Regions from separate parts of the Virgibacillus natechei genome, predicted to be linked through region 1. Evidence: riboswitches for the same ligand, from Rfam matches in the RefSeq annotation. Region 1 holds a riboswitch; the other holds the start of a gene.
The links. A riboswitch is a leader RNA that binds a small molecule or an ion and turns the genes downstream of it on or off. The one in region 1 is predicted to bind preQ1.

Region 1 (11,111 bases):
ACCAATCGCAAAGAAATCACTTAACATATGCGTGGCATCAGCGAGCAATGCTAAGCTATTCGTTAAGATGCCGCCAATCACTTCTATGCTCATTAGTATGGCAATGAGTACGAGAGCGATTAACAGTACTTTTTTGTTACCCGTGTGATGATGGTGATGGTCGTGTGACATGTAAAACCCTCCTATTCATGTCTCGCATGGTTAATCATTTGCTCTAACACCTCAAGAACGTGCTCATCCTCTGGGGAATAATATATCGAGGTCCCTTCTCTTCTAGACTTTACAAGTCGCAAGTTTTTTAAAAAACGCAACTGATGCGACACCGTCGACTGACCGAGCGACAACTGCTCAACAATCGTATTCACCGAACACTCGCCCTCAGAAAGTAAATGCAAAATACGAATTCGCGTCGGATCAGACAACGCTTTAAATGTCTGTGATACAAGGAAAACCGTCTCTTCATCTAGTTTCAAAATATCCTCCACCTTACATGATTAGTTGATCATATATTAACACAATATAAATCATAACGAAAGCAATAAAGGATAGTAAAACATGAACCGGTTCAGTTTCAAGGGAGAAAAGTGCTAATAACAGTATAAATAGTAAGCAAAAAAGCACAGATTATTTCTGTGCTTTTTTAAAGGTAAAATTATTTCTTCTATAATTGCGCCCTTAACAGAACAACTATAAATATTCTGGCAAATGATGCTTATACATTTCGACCGCATCTGTATGCTCTTTTAAAACGGCAAGTGTTTTTGGGTGTGGTTTTGCGTAAATGATCGGGTAATCTTTTTCATCTTTATCTTCATCAGTCCTAAAAGCTAACAATTCTTCATCAGTTGAAAATTGAGCATCAATTCCTTTTTTATTTCCACGAGCATCTACTCGAATCCATTTATTAAGCGTTTTTAGAAAAATGGCATTTAGAGCATGGATACAATAACCCTTTTCGGGTGTATCAAAGAGCATTAAGCGTTGATAACAAAAGCCCGTTGGAATATTTTGCGAACGTAACAAAGCAGCAAGTAAATGGGACTTTGCATAACAAATACCTTCATTATAAGCCAAGGTATCTGAAGCTTCACAAGTAACCCTGGTGCCTTGAATATCCCACGAATGAAGGATTTCATCTCTGACAAATTCGAACGCAATCTTAGCTTTCTCTACTTCTGTTTGAGAACGATCAAAAAGTTCAGCAATTTTCTTCTGAACGATTGGTTGGGAATAGTTAACCTCATTGGAGTCAAGTAAATAGTCATTCATTTCCTCAGACTCACAAACCATATTCATAGCTTAACACCCTCCGATTATGTATATTTATTTATATTTCTGTTTAATTATACATATATATGCGACTTTTTCAAGGCGTTTACAATTTCTACTAAACAATTAGTTTGTTGCATACTGATTCTTTATTTTTTTTAAATTGACGAGTTTTTTATGTTTTCTCCCCATAACTGAACCCGATAGTAAAGCATAATAGTTTTTTAAACGGACAATTAGAAAATTGATTCAACTAGGAAAAGTACACTTTATAATTGTTAAAAAAGGCTGTTTACAGTATCATTTTCATATAATATCAACCAATTATCCCAAACGGATGGAGATGAATATATGGTAAAACGAATTGGAATTGATGCAGGTGGTTCACTTATAAAAGTCGCCTATGAAGAGCGCGGACAGATGCATGTTAAAACCTATTCCAATGAGGAAATGGATCGGCTCCTCAATTGGTTACAGGTCATCTCTCCAGACGCCGTTCTCTATTTAACCGGCGGAAAAAGTGGTTATTTGCGAAGTGTTGTAAAGCAATCCAATCACCAAGTTGACGAATTTGAAGCAACAGCAGAAGGGACGCGCTTTTTATTAAAACAGGAAAAGAATATTTTTGATGATGATTTCATTTTGGTCAGTATCGGTACAGGAACATCTATTTTTTCCGTCACCAAACAGGCACATGAGCGATTGCTTGGAAGCGGAATTGGCGGTGGAACACTGATGGGACTTGGTCATCTCATTACAGGGAAAAGTGATTTTCCTGAGCTAGTTAACCTCGCTAAAGAAGGAAGTTATGCCAACAGTGATTTACTGGTCAAGGACATCTACGCACCAAATAAGCCGCCGATTTCAGGCGATCTAACTGCAGCAAATTTTGGCAAAGCGCATCTAAATAAGGAAGCTACAGAAGCCGATCACATGGAAAGCCTGGTCAAATTAATCGGTGAAACGCTCATTTTGCTTTCCACCCAGGCAGCCGCAACGCAACAAGTAGAAAAAATTGTATTTATCGGAAGTACGTTAAACGGTAACGAGCCACTGAATAATGTGTTAAACGGGTTTCAGGATATGTTGCCATATGAACCGATTTTTCTGGAGAAAGGTGCTTACGCAGGGGCGATTGGGGCATTGATGGTGTAACAAAATAGATGGAAGCAATACCTTTGATAATCAAGAGTAGAAGGATTAAAAGAAACAAATGAGCGATTAACAGAACGTATTTTATCTAAACAAGATCGTGTCATTCTTGACTTTGACTCATCTGTAAACACAGTTTTTGGCAATCAAGGAGGGGCGGAAGTAGGATATAACCCTGTGCATCCTGGAAAGAAAAAGTATGCATCCCCCAAATCAGTAATTTAACAAATCCTGCATAGAGTCCTTCTGAGCATAAGCATGCATTCATTTCAAATGGCAAAGATGTTCTGCGATCTCAGGCATCACATAAAAAGCCATCACCTACACAAATGTAAGTGATGGCTTTTTAAGATTGCCTTCTGATTACTAGTTTTCCAGTACGATGAGCGCACACTGAGTGCTTCATACATCATACCCCCCGCTTATTCCCCCATAAATACGTATGTAGCTGCGGGAGAACTCGCACATCTTTCAATACGCTGCTTTCCATTACTTGATCAATTAATCTTTCATATTTATCTAGTAAATGACCCACTAAATTTTCATTATTGTCTGTCTCTATTTCATCATTTCCAACCTGAAGATAGAGTGTAACAGCTGGGTACCGAAGATGCAGGTTCGTTGCATAATGCAAATCATCTTGGTCAAAAATAACAACCTTTAAGCTGAAATCCCCTTGTTGTTCCTGTTGCAAGGATTCGATAATGAAATCAAGTGTGTCAAAATTTGTTTTCATTCCTGAACTTGGTGGTTTTGGTGAAAGGGTCAGGTCATCAATTTTCGTAAACCAGTCCTGCCATCTGCTACCTTGCGTTTCCAAGGCAACTTTTATCTGATGATCATGCAGTAAATCCACCAATTCATCAATTTGTCTCAGTAAGCCGGGATTACCACCTGATAACGTTACATGTCCAAAGTGGTCGCCACCTTTTTCTAGTAAGGCATCCCGTATTTCTTCCGGTTCCATCATTTGAATTGCATCTTTTTCAGATCCATCCCATGTAAACTTCGAATCACACCACGAGCAGGAATAATCACAACCAGCCGTTCGGACAAACATGGTCTTTCTTCCAATCACCATTCCTTCTCCCTGAATGGTGGGGCCAAATATTTCCAGTACAGGTAGCTTCATTATTTTCCTACCTCCTTCGGCCGATAAATACAATAACTAGTCGGGGTTTCCCTTAGATAGACCTGCAAGCAAACCGGCTGATTCGTTAGTGTGTCTAAATATTCCTGAATGATTTCATAAATCGTACGGGCAACAACTTCAGTCGTCGGAAAAAGTTCAGCATGATCATCGGAAAATGCGGGATCCTGATTCAATGTTTCATGGTCAAATCGTTTGTGAATGAGATTCTTAATAGCTTTAAAATTTACTAGAAATCCAGTATCATCCAACTTGTCTCCAACAATAGTGATGTTGGTAAAATAGGTATGCCCATGCGTCACCTTGCACTTCCCGGCATCTTCATGCGGAATGTAGTGAGCTGCGGCAAAGTGAAAATCCTTGTTTAACTCATAGGCATAGGAATGCGGGGATACGGGATAAATTTGTTGCATCATTCTGCTGTCACCCCGGCTTTCTTTTTTTCATAGTTTTCTAGACCGCGGCTGCGTAAGTTACAAGACGGACAATCCCCGCATCCGCTATCTATCACCCCGTTATAGCAAGTCAGCGTACGACTTTTCACAAATTCAAATGCATCTAATTGATCACTAAGCTCCCATACTTGGGATTTATCCAACCACATCAAAGGGGTGTGAATCACAAATTTATCATCCATCGACAAGTTTAAGGTCACATTCATTGACTTAATAAAGTCATCACGGCAATCTGGATAGCCACTAAAGTCTGCCTCGCTGACGCCTGTGATCACATGCTTGGCATCGATTTGTTTGGCCAATACACCTGCAAATGATAGAAATAATAAATTTCTGCCAGGGACAAACGTCGACGGCAACCCGTCTCCCTCCGTGATTTCCATGTCATCCCTCGTCAATGCATTTGGTGCTAATTGATTGAGCAAAGACATATCTAGTTCATGCTGTTTCACACCTAATGTTTCGCAGATTTCCCGTGCACAATCCAACTCAGCAATATGCCGCTGTCCATATTGAAAAGTAACAGCCTCAACATGATCAAATTTTTCCAGTGCCCAAAATAAACAGGTGGTACTATCCTGTCCGCCACTGAACACCACAACAGCCTTTTTATTATCCATTGTATTTCCCCTCTCTTTACTCGAAAAAGAAGAGGTCGCTATATTTCCATCTTATAAAACTTGGTAATCGCCAAGCCTTTAATGGCGATTGTGTTAGCACTTATGGAGTAGGAAGTTTTTATACACTCCTACTGCAAAAAAAAACAACACAAAGAAAGACGTGTTGTTGTCTCCTAGTTTTTTATAGAGGGATGGTTACGAACCTCTCCTGCAAACCTGCAGTTTACTTTTTGATTTGTAGCTCTATCTTAACATAATTAACATGAATTCGTTTGATTTACTTCGCTAAAGACTATAGACTTTTTATAAGCAAAATTTCATTCAATGGGGGTTTACTTCCTGTTAAACTGCGATAACAATTAACTAGTGAAAGGGATGATTAGAAATGTCATTCGAAAGTGTAAGACAACATTTTAAACAGTGGAATCGAGATGGAGATGTCATGGAGTTTCGTTCCATGAGTGCTACCGTCGATCAGGCAGCTGATACAATTGGTGTCATTCCTGCACAAATTGCAAAAACGCTATCATTCAGAGGAGAAGAAGACAAGGCCATCTTAGTTGTCACAGCTGGGGATGCCAAAGTTGATAATAAAAAATTCCGCCATGTCTTTCACCATAAAGCGCGTATGCTTTCTCCCAACGAAGTTCTGGAACAAACAGGACATGCCATCGGTGGCGTTTGTCCATTCGGATTAGCAAATGACCTAGATGTCTATCTGGATATCTCGATGAAACGCTTTGAAACATTATATCCTGCCTGTGGGAGTACGAACTCTGCAATTAAACTAACCTGTGATGAATTGTTTCATTATTCATTTGCTAAAGAATGGGTCGATGTTTGTAAGGGATGGGAGGAAGAACAACTCAAGGAAACCGCGGCAATTGATCACGATGAACGTTGAAGTTATGTAGGAAATCAATACAAGGTGGTATCTAAAGTGAGGGCTTCGTTTGAGTATAGACGTTTCGGGAACATGCGGAAGAACCTCTGTTTTATAGTCTGTCACTGTTCGCCCTATTCGACAAAAACCGGGAAGTGACAGGCACCTGTTCCACCCACTAATTCTCCCGCAATTTTTCCATCAATGCCTTTATACGCTCATCTTGTTCCTTAGTCAACTTCCAGTCAATGGAAATAATCTTAAAATTTCCATCCTCTATTTTCATAAGGAACCATGTATTAACCTTACTGCCAATTGGCAAATCCTGCCTTGGTACAATCAGTTCCTCATTCAAATCCTCAATAAGTATAACCGCTTTATTCCCCTCAAACCTATCAATCATCCCCCTTGTTTTCATCGGTTGGTCCGTGATCTCGTGCAAGTTTTCCACAGCGCTACCTGCGACACCTCTTTGGACGTTACTTGTTTCACCGGTTCCAGCGTACATGGTAACTATTGCTAGTAGAAACGATACAGCTATCATAATCGCAATAACATATTTCATGAGCAATCTCCTCAAGTATTTTTCCCAGTATCTCAGTAATTTGTAAAAAAAGCACATTGGTAAAATAGCGAAATGAGTAGACTAGATCAATTGAAATTTTAATTTCCAACCGGGGAAAATTGTAAAATACGGCCCCTTATCCAGCCAAAAATTCTTTTTTACATCTTTTGATATTCATTTGACTACAATCACGTCAATTCAATTCCATCTAGCTATTTTCATTCAATTTTGATAACCTAAAAAGAGATAATAGCTATTTATTGGGGGCCGTTTGAGTGAATAAGCGTTTTTTACTGTTAATGATCATTTTAGTTATGTTTTTAGTAGCTTGTGGTCAAGGAACAGACCAAGATACACAAGGTAAGGCTAATGAAGCAAATACAGTTGATAGCCATTCGGAATCAGAATCATCAGATCGAGATAAAGTAATCCAGGAAGAAAGTGAATCAGAGGAGAGCGGATCTTCAGACGAAGAAACAGAAACAGCTTCCGAGACGAACGCAGAAGAAAGGTACACTGAATCTTTAACGGATTTAACCGTTCATTACATTGATGCGGGTCAGGCGGATGCGACCCTTTTTCAGTATACGGATCAAGAAGAGACGTACAACATCCTATATGATACGGGAGACTGGAACGCCAATGATGTGGTCAACTACTTAGGCTCACAGGATATTTCATCTATCGACTTGATTATTGGTACCCATCCACATGCTGATCATATCGGCCAATTGGCGGAAATTGTACATACATACGATACGGGTGAGGTGTGGATGTCTGGAAATGAAAGTACCTCGCAAACATTTCAAACTGCAATTGAGGCCGTCCTTTCAAGCGATGCGGACTACCATGAGCCAAGGACCGGGGAGGAATTCGAAATTGGCCCCATGAAAATAGAGGTGCTCCACCCTAGTAGCATTTCTGGTAATTTAAACGAAGAATCCGTCTCTTTACGCTTCACATACGGGGATGTGCGCTTTTTATTTACTGGAGATGCTGGTAAAAGTGATGAGTTGGAAATGATGAATAGTGAGATGGATGTACAAGCAGATATTTTACGGCTTGGACACCATGGTTCGGACACCTCGAGTGATCCTGCATTTATTGATGCAGTAGACCCATCCACCGCGATTTACAGTGCAGGAGCTACTAATAGCTATGGACATCCCAGTGCCAGTGTTGTTTCCCTCATTCAAGATGCGGGAATTGATTTATATGGGACTGATGTGAATGGAACCATTATTGTTACCACAGATGGCAATGATTATCATATCGAAACAAACGAAGACGGCACGATTAGTCCGGAGAGTACTGGATCATCAAACAGCTCTGATTCAGACCAAAGTGAAACGAACGAAGCGAATACAGAAAGTGAATCAACAACTGATTCCTGCATGGATATTAATGATGCTTCTATCGATGAAGTTCAGGAAATCACCCACATCGGACCAGCTAGAGCACAAGATTTGATTGACCTGAGGCCTTTCGATTCTGTAGATGACCTCGATTCGATTAATGGGTTAGGTCCTGCACGAATTTCCGATATAAAAGATGAGGGAATAGCATGTATAGGAGGTTAGAAAATGAAAGGTATACTTGACCGATTTGAAGATAATCAAAAAGCAGTCATCCTCCTCGAAGAAATAAACGAAGAATGGATTGCTTCTATAGAAAACTTACCAGACGGAAGTGAAGAAGGAACAGCTTTTCATATTGAAAAAGTGGATGGGGAGTTTCAAATAATTGCTATTGATCATGAATCGACCCGCGATAAAGCGCAGCAGTCATCCGATTTGATGGAAAAGCTGCGAGCGAAAAGTAAAGGAAGTAAGTTTAGGAAGAAATAGACTGACTTAGATAAATCTACAATAGACTTAATAGTTGATATCACTGCATTAGCTTATTAACAAAGAATCTACTCTTTATTCACAAGAGTAGATTCTTTGTTATTCTGAAAATACTTCCTCCCCGTTTTTCAGGGCAACTGGACGAGCCTTACTACTTATATCCTTACAAAAAACAAAAACTGTATGCGAATTGCGTTTTTCCCCTTTAATCAGACCAAGCCCCATTCGACAAAAACCGGGAAGTGACAGGCACCTCTTTACAAACTGATTCAAGAGCTGTAAGATAGATGCATGTTATTTACCTAGCTAAGTATTAGGATGTGTATAAAAATGAGTGAGATAAACAATCGGGATTTAATCCACACCTTAAATCAGCGATTCCGTTTTATAGGAAAAGAATTGAATAGCCGTCTTCGTGACCATGGGTTATATGCTTCCCAGTGGTCAATTATTTTTTGTATTGATCAATTTGGTCCGATGACGCAAACCGAAATATGGAAATATTTAAATATAGAAGCTCCAACGGTAACACGTACCCTTTCCCGCATGGAAGAAAGCGGGTGGATTGTGAGAATTCAAGGAAAGGACAAAAGAGAGCGCCTCATAGAATTGACAGAAGAAGCGAGTCGCAACATAAAACCTATTCAACAATCGGTGGATGAATTTGACCAGGAAATCTTGGCCGGTTTATCCGCAGAAGAAAAGATACAGCTACACCAGTTATTACAAAAGATTAAACGATCAGGAGATCATGCACAGTGAATAATCAAGAAAAAATTTGGACCAAAAGCTTTATCAGTATATCAATAACTCAATTTTTAATTTTCGTCGCCTTTTATACGTTATTAACAACCCTGCCTATCTTCGTCATAAATGACCTTGGCGGTACCGAGGCTAAAGGTGGATTACTCATAACGGCGATGTTACTATCTGCAATCCTTGTTCGACCTTTTTCCGCTACTATATTAGATCGAATAGGTAAGAAAAATGGGCTTATCATTAGTGTTTCTATTTTTGCAGCAACCATGTTTCTCTATATATGGATGGATGCCTTTATACCGCTGTTGGTATTACGATTCTTTCATGGGTTATCATTTGGTTTCGTCACTACAGCAACCGGGGCTATTGCGGCAGATATCATACCATCAAAAAGGCGCGGAGCTGGACTTGGCTACTTTGCAATGGCAATGAACGTAGCCGTTGTTATCGGGCCTTTCATTGGTTTAATGATGTTACAATATGTAACATTCCAAACGCTGTTCATCTTTTTAAGTATCCTAATGCTTGTTGCGGTGGTCAGTACGTTAAGTATCCATGTACCACCTATAGATACCCAGGTCGTTACACCGAGAGGCTTACAACAACTGAAGTTACGTAATTTAGTAGAGATGAAGGCATTACCTATTGCATTGATTAGTAGTTTAATATCTTTAGCTTATGCAAGTATCATGTCATTTATCCCCGTATACGCCGATTCACTTGGGCTTGCATCCACAGCCAGTTATTTCTTTTTCGTGTTTGCCGTGGTTATGTTGCTATCAAGACCTTCTTTAGGGAAAGCATTCGATACACGTGGTCCAAAATTTGTCATATTACCATGTTTATTTATATTTTCAATTGGGCTCGTAGTATTGAGCTTTACCAGTACGTCCTGGATGTTACTTGTCGCAGCTGGCTTAATTGGATTAGGATACGGTTCCTTATTACCTAGCTTTCAAACGATGGCCATTCAGGCTGCCCCACCGTCTAGAAGTGCTCATGCAACCTCAACATTCTTCATATTCTATGATTCAGGGATTGCTGCTGGTTCATTTGTATGGGGACTTGTCGTAGCAGGTTACGGATTCCCGCAACTTTACATGCTATGTGCTGCAGTCGTATTGGTCGTGATGCTTCTATTTAACCTTTATCATGCAAAAAGGGTTAAATCAAAGCCAGCCAGCAATCAGGGGAGCTAAGTGAAAAAAAACGGCCTCACGATTAAGGTAATAGAAAATGAAGGACGAACGTACGCAAAGATATGCTCATACGTTCCTGTACAAATAACCTCCCCTTCGATGCCCATGAATAGCTAGAACTAACGTCCACTACCCAATTCTGTTATAGTGTACATGACACAACGTTTCCATTAGAATAAAAATTAATCATCGTAGACCACTACCTGCAAATGGAGGGAAATGAAATGAGCGATCATAAACAAGATACTTACGGACAGATGCAAGATCTACTGAAATATATCGATGAAGGGCTACAGAAGGCGAAAATCCCTGAAAAAGTGAAGGGAAAAATAGCGGAGGAGCTTGAAGAATTAAAATCCTTCATTGTAGACGCACGGCCAGCGCGCATTGCAATTGTAGGGAGAAGAGGTGCTGGAAAGTCAAGTTTAATTAACGCCATATTCGGTGAAGTCCGAGCAGAAGTTGGGGACGTGAAAGCGCGAACGGGTGCTGGAAAGTGGCATGCTTATGCCTCTGATTCCGGAACACTCGAAATTATGGATACACGCGGTTTAGGAGAAGCCGATCAACCAGAAGAGGCAATCACACAACATTCTGCGGTAGAAGAAGTCGAGGCATCCATTAAGGAGAAATGTCCAGACGCCATTCTTTTCCTTAGCAAAGCAAAAGAAGTAAGTTCGCGCATAGACGAAGATATGATGCAGCTGCAACAATTGAAACAGTCGGTAAAAGCCTATCATGACTACGATATACCCGTCATTGGAGTCGTTACACAAGTGGACGAGCTCAGCCCCAAATCTGTAGATAAACCCCCTTTTGATCACGAAATTAAACAAAAAAACATCGAAGAGGCCGAATCTGTTCTAGATGCAAAATTGAATGAAATGGCCGCAACACCTGTAAAAATCATCTCGGTATCGGCCTACTTCGAAATCGAGGATAACGTGATCACCTATGACAGCAGATGGAATATTGATATACTGATCGATTACCTGGTCGAGCAATTGCCCAATGATGCACAAATGATTCTCGCCAAGTTAGCGAAGGTGAAATCCGTCCAAAAAAAGTTAGCGCGCAGGATTGGGAAAAATGTTTCCGGAATAACCGGACTGATCGGTGCTAACCCAATTCCGCTAGCAGATCTTCCTGTCATTACTGGAATGCAAATGGCGATGATCAGTTCCATCGCATTGGTCGGCGGGAAAAGGGCAA
Region 2 (11,111 bases), 170 kb from region 1:
TTTTAAGAAACTCAGTATTGCCAATCGCTGCATTCTTCGGATTTGAAATTACGAATCTAATTGGCGGAACGATTTTTGTGGAACAGATTTTTAGTTATCCGGGTATGGGGCAACTATTTTTCGAATCCATCAACTTACGTGATTACAGTGTTGTTAATTCACTAGTTCTGCTATTTGGGATTGCGTCCATTTTAGGTGCTTTAATTTCAGATATTATATTAAGTCTAATCGACCCGCGTATACGTATTAAGTAAGGACTAAGCTAGATTCTGAGGTGATTTTAAATGGAAATGAATAATGGAAATATAGACGATCAGAAGCAAGATGAACAGAGGAACCCATCTGGTTTAAGTATCCTTTGGCGTGAGATTATACGGGATAAAGTAGCCTTAATTTCGCTGGTGTTTCTAATCTTGATAGCAGCGTTTGTCTATGGTATTTCAATCTTCTTGGATCAGGATGAGATTGTTACGGTCGATTTATTTGCTATACATCAAGCGCCAGGTGACGATTTTATATTAGGAACAGATCATGGCGGTCGTGATGTATTTGGTCAACTTATTATTGGTACACGTAATTCACTTTCAATAGGTATTTTGGTTACATTGATGACTGGTGTTATTGGTATCGTGTATGGTTTAGTTGCCGGTTATTATGGTGGAACTACGGATAATGTATTAATGCGTATTCTAGATTTTTTCCTCATTTTACCTATGTTAATGTTGGTAATTGTGTTTGTTTCGATCGTTCCGGATTACACGATTGTATCCTTTTCATTGATTATGACTGCATTTCTCTGGATGGGGATAGCCAGGCTAATTCGGTCAAAGGCATTACAGGAAAAAGAACTTGACTATGTACAGGCTTCCAGAACGCTTGGCTCCTCCAATTTCAAGATTATGTTTACGCAAGTATTACCTAATATAAGCTCCTTGATTATTGTAACCATGACATTGAATTTAGCTGCAAATATTGGCTTGGAATCCGGACTCTCCTTCTTAGGGTTTGGTTTTCCAGAAAGTACTCCAAGCCTCGGAACACTGTTAAGCTATGCAAGGAATCCACAAACACTAGAGTTCAGATGGTGGATTTGGTTGCCTGCTGCAATACTGATCTTTGTCTTAATGCTTGCTGTTAGAAATGTTGGCGAAGCGCTAAAACGTGCATCTGATGCAAGACAAAGAAGGGGTTAAATGCTAGCAATTTAAAGAGGTGACAGCCTGGAGCGAATAGCAACTCAAGCAGTTACCATCATCAATGCTGGATCAGTATTGGTGTTGAGTATAAATAGTATTGGTCGAGTTTGAATTTTTCGACTGGTACAAGAGAAAGAGGTATTTAAAAAAAGGGAGGGTTCAAGATGGGAAAGACAGCTTTTAGTAAAGCGCTATTTGCGCTAATGCTCGTATTATTGCTTGCACTTGCAGCTTGTAGTGATGAAAGTGCAAGTGAGGAAGCGGACGATAACGGTTCAGACGAAGGAACAGAAGATGCAGAAGGAACCGAGGACGATGAAGAGGAAGAGGAAGAGGAAGAAGTCGATCCGGGGGATGTTGTGTATTCGATCGATGACTTTAATCACACCAAAACAAATGAGGGGGAAGCCATTGATGGTGGAACACTTAATTTTGGGCTAGTATCTGATACTGTTTTCGAAGGAACGTTGAATTGGAACTTCTATCAAGGTGCACCGGATGCAGAAGTTATTGAATGGTTCGATGAATCATTATTAACAATTGATGAAAACTATAATTATACCAATGATGGTGCTGCGACTTTTGAAGCAGATGAAGATGCAAATACCATTACGTTCACGATTCGTGATGACGTAAATTGGCATGATGGAGAACCTGTAACTGCAGAAGACTGGGCATTTTCCTATGAAGTAATTGGCGACCCGGAATATACTGGTATTCGCTATGGTGCAGACTTCACTGTTATTGAAGGTATGGAAGAATACAATAGTGGGGACGCAGATGAAATCTCCGGTATTGAAATTATTGATGATAAATCGATGGAAATTACGTATAAGCAACTAAATCCATCGCTTCTAGCTGGTGGCGCATGGCCTTATGCAATGCCGAAGCATGTTTTTGAGGATATTCCTGTAGCTGAAATGGAAGAAGCACCAGAGGTTCGTGAAAATCCAATTGGAATGGGACCGTTTAAAGTTGATACGATTACACCAGGTGAATCTGTCACATATACAAAAAATGAAGACTACTGGCGCGGGGAACCAAATCTTGACGGTGTTACCTTGCAAGTTGTGAACCCAAATGTTGTCGTTCAATCATTAGAAACTGGAGAAGTTGATATGGTAGACAGCTTCCCAACGGATCAATACCCGGAAAATGCTGAAATGTCAAATATTGAATATCTTGGTGGTGTTGATAATGCATACACCTATATTGGATTTAAACTAGGTGAGTGGGATGATGACGCTGGAGAAGTAGTAATGGATGATAGCAAGAAAATGGCAGACGTAGACTTGCGTCGTGCAATGTGGCATGCTGTTGATAACGATGCAGTTGGTGAACAGTTCTATAATGGACTTCGTTGGAATGCGACAACACTTATAGCACCATCACATCCAGATTATCATGATGATTCCATTGAAGCACCAACTTATGATCCAGATACGGCTAATCAAATTCTTGATGAAGCTGGATATGAAGATGTAACGGATGATGGGTTCCGTGAAACACCAGATGGAGATGAGTTAGTAATTAACTTTGCATCGATGTCAGGTGGAGACACTGCAGAACCAATCGCACAATACTACATTCAATCATGGGAAGATATAGGAATTAATGTTCAACTCTTAGATGGTCGTTTGATTGAGTTTAATGCATTCTATGACATGGTAGAAGAAGACGATCCTGAAATTGACATTTACCAAGGTGCTTGGAGTGTAGGTAGTGACGTTAATCCTTCTGGACTTTATGGTCCTAATGCAATGTTTAACTACTCTCGTTATACAAGTGAAGAGAATGAAGCATTGTTAGAAGAAGGTGTTTCTGAAGATTCATTTGATATTGAACATCGTCAAAGTGTGTACAGTGAATGGCAAGAACTTATGGTAGAAGACGTTCCTGTATTCCCGACAGTATATCGTGCAGAACTTGTACCGGTTAACAATCGTGTACACAACTTCTCAATCGAAACTGGAACAGATGTTTATCGCAGTGATATTGCTGTGACGGAAGAAGAAACACCAGCAGCTGAATAATAAGGTGAAAAAGACTCGCTAACGCGGGTCTTTTTTTTGCGAGTGGCAGCACATACGCTAGGTGGTGCGGTGCCTGTCACTTCCCGTTTTCTGTCGAAAGTTTTTGTGTAAAATAGGTAATTTTCAGCTTAAAATATTTGATTATATCAAGTAGTATGAATATAACGATCTTTTCTAGAGGAGGGTGAACATGGTGGCTCAGAAAATTGCGGTTGCTGTTATTCATGGTGCGGGTACGCCAGATGAAAATTTTGCAGATGAAATCATTACACGTGTTTCCCGAGATTTTGCGAAAAAGCTATCCATTAAAAATGTGGAGAAGGAGTTGGTGTTTGAGCCTGTTTTCTGGTCTTCCGTATTTGAACCAGAACAAGCTGAACTATCGGATCGATTACAAGAAAATGCGGATCTGAGATATTCCAGGCTACGACAGTTTGTAATAGAGTTTCTAGCGGATGCGATTGGATACCAGCCAACTACAATGGGGAATCAAAATTATGACAAGGTTCATTCTATTGTGGCTACAAGCCTTAATAAATTAAGGAAAAAAGCAGGTCCAAATGCTCCGTTATGTGTGATCAGCCATAGTCTCGGGTCTATTGTTGCGAGCAATTATTTTTATGACTTACAATTTAAACGGGAAAATCGGGGCATGGAGACCATAAAGTGTACGAGCAACACACCAATTGAGCAATGCGAAACGCTGACATTATTTTATACAATGGGTAGTCCAATGGCTCTGTGGTCATTACGGTATATTGATTTTGGATCTCCAATCACTGTTCCCTCCCCCATGATTCAAAAATTTTACCCTACCACATATGGGGAATGGCTTAATTTTTATAATAAGAATGATGTACTTGCTTTTCCTTTAAAGGCTGTGAATGAAGCATACGATGCTGCTGTTACAAAAGATGTACCAGTAAACACTGGCGGATTGCTGACGAGTTGGAATCCGTTATCTCATAATCACTATGACACGGATGATGAAGTAATTAAGACGATTGTGGATGGGCTGGTTCGAACGTGGAGATCTGCTAATGGATAAGTTATAATGAATGGGAGGGTTTTTATAAGGAGGATGTACGTGATGAGTGAAATGGATAACGCAAAAAAGCTAGTCGGTGAAGAAGCAGTAAAATATATTGAAGATGGGATGAAAGTGGGCTTAGGGTCTGGATCTACAGTGTATTGGATGATTAAAAAATTAGGTGAATATGTTGAACAGGGACTAGATGTAACCGGCGTGCCCACATCGCAAACAACGGCACAATGGGCGAAGGAATTCGGCATCCCTTTAACGGATTTTTCCGAACTAAAACAGCTTGACGTTACCATTGATGGAGCGGATGAAGTTGATGAGAACTTACACCTTATCAAGGGAGGCGGAGGGGCACTATTGAGAGAAAAGATCGTTGCCTCGGCAGCTAAAGAGCTGATCATAATTGTGGATCGTTCAAAAAAAGTAGCTCACTTAGGGGCATTCCCCTTGCCGGTTGAGGTCATTCCCTTTGGCTGGGAAGTGACGGCAAATAATATTTCAACCTTAGGATGTGTGCCTAAATTACGGCAAAAAGATGGGGAGGTATTTATCTCAGATAATGGTAATTATATCTTAGATTGTCCTTTCGATAAAATACCTAACCCTAAAACATTACATAAGGAACTGAAATCACTGGTTGGAGTTGTGGAAACGGGCTTGTTTGTTGGCATGACGGATAAAGTTATTGTTGGTGAGGGTGATGAGGTAGAAGTTATTTCGAAGGGGTAAGTTTGAAATTTGAGGGAGAAATAAGTATTTACTAATTGCATCGTGTTCTGCGGTGCTTTTTTTCTGTCTGAATGAAGGCAGGAAAAAGTCGTGCTATTATTCGACAAATTCCGGGACGTGCCTGTCACTGTTCGCGATTAATGAAGGGGCCTCAATTAATAGCACACCTTGCTCAGATTGATTATTGGTTAAGGACATACGATGTTAAAGTAAAAGATTAGATCGATCAAAATCCTTGTCAGTTAAAATTGGCAGGGTTTTTTATATAATTTCACATTTGCGCATTGTGATTTATTTTCTTTTAATTACTTCTTAATTGGGTATATTATAGGGTGAGGTTATTAAAAGAGGTGGTAATTTTTGGTATTTATCTTTTTTGTCTTAGCAGCAATCGCAACCGTATACACCGCAATGAAGTTGTCACAGTTTGCCAACGTAATTAGTAAAAAAACAGCTATGGGTGGCATGCTGGTTGGGACTGTTTTATTAGCAGGTGCTACATCACTGCCAGAGGTCACAACAAGTTTTTCCGCAGTAATAATTGGAAATGTTGATATCGCAATTGGTAATATGCTTGGTTCGAATTTATTTAATCTATTCATTATAGCTAGCTTTGATCTTTATTTCAGAAAAAAACAGCTCTATCATCTTGTAAATAGAAATCATATTTACTCTGCTATACTTGGTCTGTTTTTAATGGTGATGGTCACGTTAGCACTTTTCTTACGTATTGATTATACAATTATTGGAATTGGTGTAGATTCAATAGTGATTTTACTTGTTTATATCATCGGGATGATCATTATAAGTCGAATGCCTTCCCCGCCAGGAAATAATGAAAAGGAAAAAGACAAGCCGGATGAGGATTCTGCGGTTAATCGTTCAACGACCGTAAAAAAAGCAATTACGGGTTTTGTAATAGCAGCTGTAGCCATTATGATTGCTGGTAGTGTCCTATCCATTACAGGGGATAAAATAGCTGTCATAACAGGACTTGGCTCGAGTTTTGTGGGGAGTTTTCTAATAGCAGCAACGACTTCACTACCCGAAGCTGTTTCGGTGTTCACTGCATTTCGTCTAAAAAATGCAAACATGGCGGTAGGTTCTATTCTTGGAAGTAATATGTTTAACATGGTAATTATTGCAATATCTGATTCCGTTTATCAAGGGGGATCTATCTTAGCAGATGTATCTGTAAACAATCGGGTAACGGCAATAGGTATTTCAATATTATCGATTGTGCTTATCTGGTCGTTAATGCGAAATCGCTCCATGTCCCAAAGCTCTTATTTGATACCATCGCTTATAACGATAGCTGGTTACGTTGTAGTTTCTTACTTACTTTTTATGGGTTAGAATAAAGTGGGAAGGAGTTATAGAAAATGAAATATTTTGCTGTTTTATTGCCGATGAAAGATGAGGAGAAAAGCAAGGAATATCGTGCTGATCACCTTGCGTACTTAGAAACAAAAGCAAAAGAGGGAAATATTTTTGCTAAAGGGCGCTTTTCAGATGGTTCAGGTGGATTGATCATTTACAAAGCAGAAAGTCTGGAAGAAGCTGAAAATATGGCTAAGCAAGATCCGTATGTCACCTCTAATGCAAGGGATTTAGAAGTGCATGAATGGACAATGACCATCGAAGATTAAAGGAACATTGAAGGAGGGTGACTGGATGAAGTCTCCCTCTTTGAGTTGACAATGTTTGACAAATTACGGGAAGTGACAGGCACCTAATTGACATTTCTGCCTTTCGAATATATAATCATTTAGGTGAATAGGGAGAGGTTCTTAGCTTTTAACCCTCTATAAAAAACTAAGACAGATGACGCGATTATACTGCCATGTGCCTTAGTAGAGGTTCATGGTTTTTTATTATTCTTAAAAATAAGGGAGGTTATTAGGATGAAGGAACAAGATCTTTCAGGGTTAACACTACTGGGAAATCAGGGAGTAGAATACAATTTTGATTACAAGCCTGAAGTGCTAGAGACAGTTGATAACAATTACTCAAACAGGGACTTTTTTGTAAAATTTAACTGCCCAGAATTTACTACCTTATGTCCGATAACGGGTCAGCCAGATTTTGCTACCGTATATTTAAGTTATATTCCAGATGAGAAAATGGTGGAAAGTAAGGCATTGAAGCTATATATGTTTAGTTTCAGAAATCATGGTGGCTTCCATGAGGATAGTATGAATATCATTATGAATGACCTAATTGAATTGATGGAGCCACGGTATATTGAAGTATGGGGCAAATTCACGCCACGTGGTGGTATTTCAATCGATCCTTATTGTAATTATGGGAAAGCTGATACGAAATATGAGCAAATGGCCGAACACCGCATGATGAATCACGATATGTATCCAGAAAAAGTAGATAATCGCTAAAATGGATTAGAGGGTTGGCTTTGATTTTCTCTAAGTAGGAGATGATCGATATATGTTTATTTATTTAAATGCGCTATTTGTTGGACTGTTAATCGTGTCCAATATTTTAGGTGTAAAATTGTTTAGTATTGGTGAATTTATTTTACCGGCAGCAGTAATCGTGTATGTCGTAACTTTTATCATTACAGATGTAATTGGAGAAGTGTACGGAAAAAACGCGGCGCGCAAAACGGTTCAAGCAGGATTTTTTACACAGGTTATCGTAATGATTTTTATATTTATTGCCATAGAACTGCCTGCAGCACCTGCTTTTGGTTCTCAAGCAGAATTTGAAACCATTCTAGGTGGAAGTTTCCGAGTCATGCTTGCGAGCCTGTTGTCGTATATTGCCAGTCAACATCTGGATGTCAGCCTATTTCAACGCTTAAAAGCAAAGCACGGGAAAAATAAGCTATGGCTGCGTAATAATGTGTCAACAATGACCAGTCAACTCGTTGATACAACCATTTTCATCACGATTGCATTCTGGGGAACGGTGCCGTTTACTGTTCTCCTAGGTATGGTTGCAACCCAGTATGTATTTAAACTGATTGTTGCTTTGGTTGATACACCAATCGTTTATTTACTCGTTAAAATGGCTAGAAAGACCAAACAGGAACAGACGAATATGGAAGTAGTACGTCCTTCGTAAACGGGAGGGCGTATTTTTAATTGTTTTAGATCAAAGAGGGAGCACATATAGCACGATTTCACACTAATATAATTCGACAAAAACCGGGAAGTGACAGGCACTGAACTTATTATTGACTATTCTGAATATACTGGTATAATTTAAGTTGATAGTGCTAACATGATATACATCTTTTTATCTATTATATTTTAAAAGGAGTGGTCGTTTGGCAAGTAATCGTGGGGTAGTTTATGTCAAGCCAGGGGAAGTGGAAATACAGGATATTTCGTATCCGGATTTAATTTTGAGGGATGGGCCTGGTGTCAACCCACTGAATGTAGGCAGAAAATGTAATCATGGGGTTATTGTAAAGGTTGTAACAACGAATATCTGTGGCAGTGATCAGCATATGGTCAGAGGAAGGACAACCGCACCGAGCGGGTTAGTTCTCGGTCATGAAATAACGGGTGAGGTTGTGGAAGTGGGTCGTGATGTTGAATTTATGAAGAAGGGTGATCTTGTATCGGTTCCGTTTAATATTGCTTGTGGACGTTGTAGGAACTGTAAGCAACAGGATACACATATTTGCCAAAATGTAAATCCAGATCGCCCTGGTTCAGCGTACGGTTATGTTGATATGGGCGGATGGGTTGGTGGTCAATCCGAATACGTTATGGTTCCATATGCTGATTTTCAACTTTTGAAGTTTCCGGATAAAGATCAGGCTATGGAAAAGATTCTTGATTTAACCATGCTTTCTGATATTTTTCCAACTGGATATCATGGAGCGGTAAGTGCAGGCGTAAAACCAGGTTCAACTGTTTATGTTGCGGGGGCTGGTCCCGTTGGTTTGGCTGCTGCGCACTCGGCACAATTACTGGGAGCTTCCGTTGTAATTGTAGGAGATTTAATCGAAGAAAGGTTAGCACAGGCGAGAAGCTTTGGCTGTGAAACGGTAAACTTAAGAGAGCATGCTAATCTTGAGGAACAAATCGAGCAAGTATTAGGAGAACCGGAAGTGGATTGTGCAATTGATGCGGTAGGTTTTGAGGCAAGCGGTCATGGGCAAGACGCCGGAGAAGCACCTGCAACTGTGTTGAATTCGGTTATGGGTATAACAAGAGCTGGAGGGCGATTAGGAATACCGGGACTATACGTGACTGGTGACCCTGGTGCTGAAGATAAAGATGCACAAGAAGGAACGTTAAAAATTCGCTTCGGTTTAGGATTTGCAAAAGCGCATACATTTGTAACCGGGCAAACTCCGGTAATGAAGTATCATCGAGATTTAATGCAATCGATATTAAGTGGTAACGCACAAATTGCTAAAGCTGTAAATGCCACATTAATTTCACTTGAGGATGCACCAGCTAGTTATAAGGCATTTGATGGTGGAGCATCTAAAAAGTTTGTAATTGATCCACATGGGATGGTGGGAACGAACTAAAAGAATATTTCCCTTACGAATTGACAGCGATTACAATAGATGATATTCTACTAAAACAAGTTAATTAAGTGGTGGAGATATGGAGACCCATACTTTAATAGTACTTTCTTAAGGGGAAGGTATGTCTATTGGAGTATGGGTCTTTTTCTGTGCAATAAATAGTTAACTAGATTGATAAACTTAAAGGAGTGATGGAAATGCCCGAATTTCTAGCTGAACTAATTGGCACAATGATCCTTGTTATATTCGGTGGTGGTGTCGTTGCTGGAGTCGTCTTGAAAAAGTCTAAAGCTGAAGGTACTGGCTGGGTACTGATCACGCTTGCCTGGGGTCTAGGTGTAACGATGGGTGTATATGCAGTTGGTAATTTCACAGGTGCACACATTAACCCTGCTGTAACATTAGGCTTTGCGATTACAGGTGATCTTTCGTGGGCAAAAGTTCCAATGTATATGAGTGCCCAAGTGATTGGGGCTTTTATTGGTGCGGTTATTGTCTTCTTAAATTACCTGCCGCATTGGAAGGAAACCGAAGATAAAATTGCCAAAAGGGATGTGTTTTCAACAACGCCTGCTATTCGCAGCCCGTTTTCAAACCTGGTGAGTGAAATGATTGGTACATTCGTCCTTGTGATGGGGCTTCTGTTTATCGGTGCGAATGAATTTACAGAAGGGTTAAATCCTTTAATCGTAGGTGCTTTAATTGTTGGAATCGGGATGTCACTTGGGGGTACTACTGGATATGCAATCAATCCGGCTCGTGATCTTGGGCCACGAATTGCGCATGCCTTGCTCCCAATACCCGGAAAAGGCTCATCCGACTGGGGTTATGCTTGGGTTCCAATCGTAGGCCCCCTTCTTGGTGGTGCATATGGAGCTGTATTTTATCAAGCAATGTTTTTAGGTGAATTTACTGTATTATTCTGGATCTTAAGCACTGTAGTTGCTATTATTTTAGTAGGTGCTGCGAGTTCGGAATTGAAAACAGATAAAACAAAGGCAGATGTAGTGGAAGAAAATATTGTGTAGGAGGAGAAAATATAATGAGTGAAAAATTTATTTTATCATTAGATCAAGGCACAACGAGTTCAAGAGCCATCCTGTTTAATCATGATGGGGAGATTGTGGAAACAGCCCAACGGGAGTTTGAACAATTTTTCCAAAAGCCGGGTTGGGTAGAACATGATGCCAACGAGATATGGACATCTATACTTGCTTGTATTTCAGAAGTTTTACGGAAGGCGGACGCGGATCCTAGTCAAATCGCTGGAATCGGTATTACGAACCAACGAGAAACGACGGTTGTTTGGGATAAGCACACTGGAAAACCAATCTATAAAGCAATTGTATGGCAATCCCGGCAAACCGAATATATTTGCAGGGAATTAGATGAACAAGGTTATCATGACACGATTCGCGATAAGACCGGTTTGTTAATTGATCCTTATTTTTCCGGTACAAAGGTGAAGTGGATTCTTGATAACGTGGAAGGTGCAAGGGAAAAAGCGGAAAAAGGGGATCTATTATTTGGCACGATGGATACATGGGTCGTTTACAAGCTTTCTGGTGGAAAAACCCATATTACGGATTACTCCAATGCGG

Region 2: it holds a riboswitch for preQ1, as region 1 does, so the genes downstream of both, queF (preQ(1) synthase) here and queC (7-cyano-7-deazaguanine synthase QueC) in region 1, are expected to answer to the same signal.

What each region holds. Positions count from the first base shown of each region.
Region 1 covers NZ_CP110224.1:2,885,412-2,896,522, forward strand. The annotation lists gene OLD84_RS14790 (cation diffusion facilitator family transporter) at 1-171, opposite strand, end outside; gene OLD84_RS14795 (ArsR/SmtB family transcription factor) at 183-485, opposite strand; gene OLD84_RS14800 (transglutaminase-like domain-containing protein) at 688-1,296, opposite strand; gene coaW (type II pantothenate kinase) at 1,621-2,424, shown strand; gene queE (7-carboxy-7-deazaguanine synthase QueE) at 2,831-3,553, opposite strand; gene queD (6-carboxytetrahydropterin synthase QueD) at 3,553-3,987, opposite strand; gene queC (7-cyano-7-deazaguanine synthase QueC) at 3,984-4,646, opposite strand; PreQ1 riboswitch class I at 4,814-4,858, opposite strand; gene OLD84_RS14830 (YbaK/EbsC family protein) at 5,032-5,550, shown strand; gene OLD84_RS14835 (DUF3006 domain-containing protein) at 5,708-6,094, opposite strand; gene OLD84_RS14840 (MBL fold metallo-hydrolase) at 6,370-7,674, shown strand; gene OLD84_RS14845 (DUF3006 domain-containing protein) at 7,678-7,941, shown strand; gene OLD84_RS14850 (MarR family winged helix-turn-helix transcriptional regulator) at 8,272-8,703, shown strand; gene OLD84_RS14855 (MFS transporter) at 8,700-9,899, shown strand; gene OLD84_RS14860 (GTPase family protein) at 10,124-11,111, shown strand, end outside.
Region 2 covers NZ_CP110224.1:2,716,877-2,727,987, reverse strand. The annotation lists gene opp4B (oligopeptide ABC transporter permease) at 1-254, shown strand, start outside; gene OLD84_RS14065 (ABC transporter permease) at 285-1,193, shown strand; gene opp4A (oligopeptide ABC transporter substrate-binding protein) at 1,361-3,229, shown strand; gene OLD84_RS14055 (chemotaxis protein) at 3,420-4,277, shown strand; gene rpiA (ribose-5-phosphate isomerase RpiA) at 4,320-5,000, shown strand; gene OLD84_RS14045 (sodium:calcium antiporter) at 5,361-6,356, shown strand; gene OLD84_RS14040 (YciI family protein) at 6,383-6,649, shown strand; PreQ1 riboswitch class I at 6,778-6,825, shown strand; gene queF (preQ(1) synthase) at 6,905-7,393, shown strand; gene OLD84_RS14030 (queuosine precursor transporter) at 7,446-8,084, shown strand; gene fdhA (formaldehyde dehydrogenase, glutathione-independent) at 8,290-9,510, shown strand; gene OLD84_RS14020 (MIP/aquaporin family protein) at 9,708-10,538, shown strand; gene glpK (glycerol kinase GlpK) at 10,553-11,111, shown strand, end outside.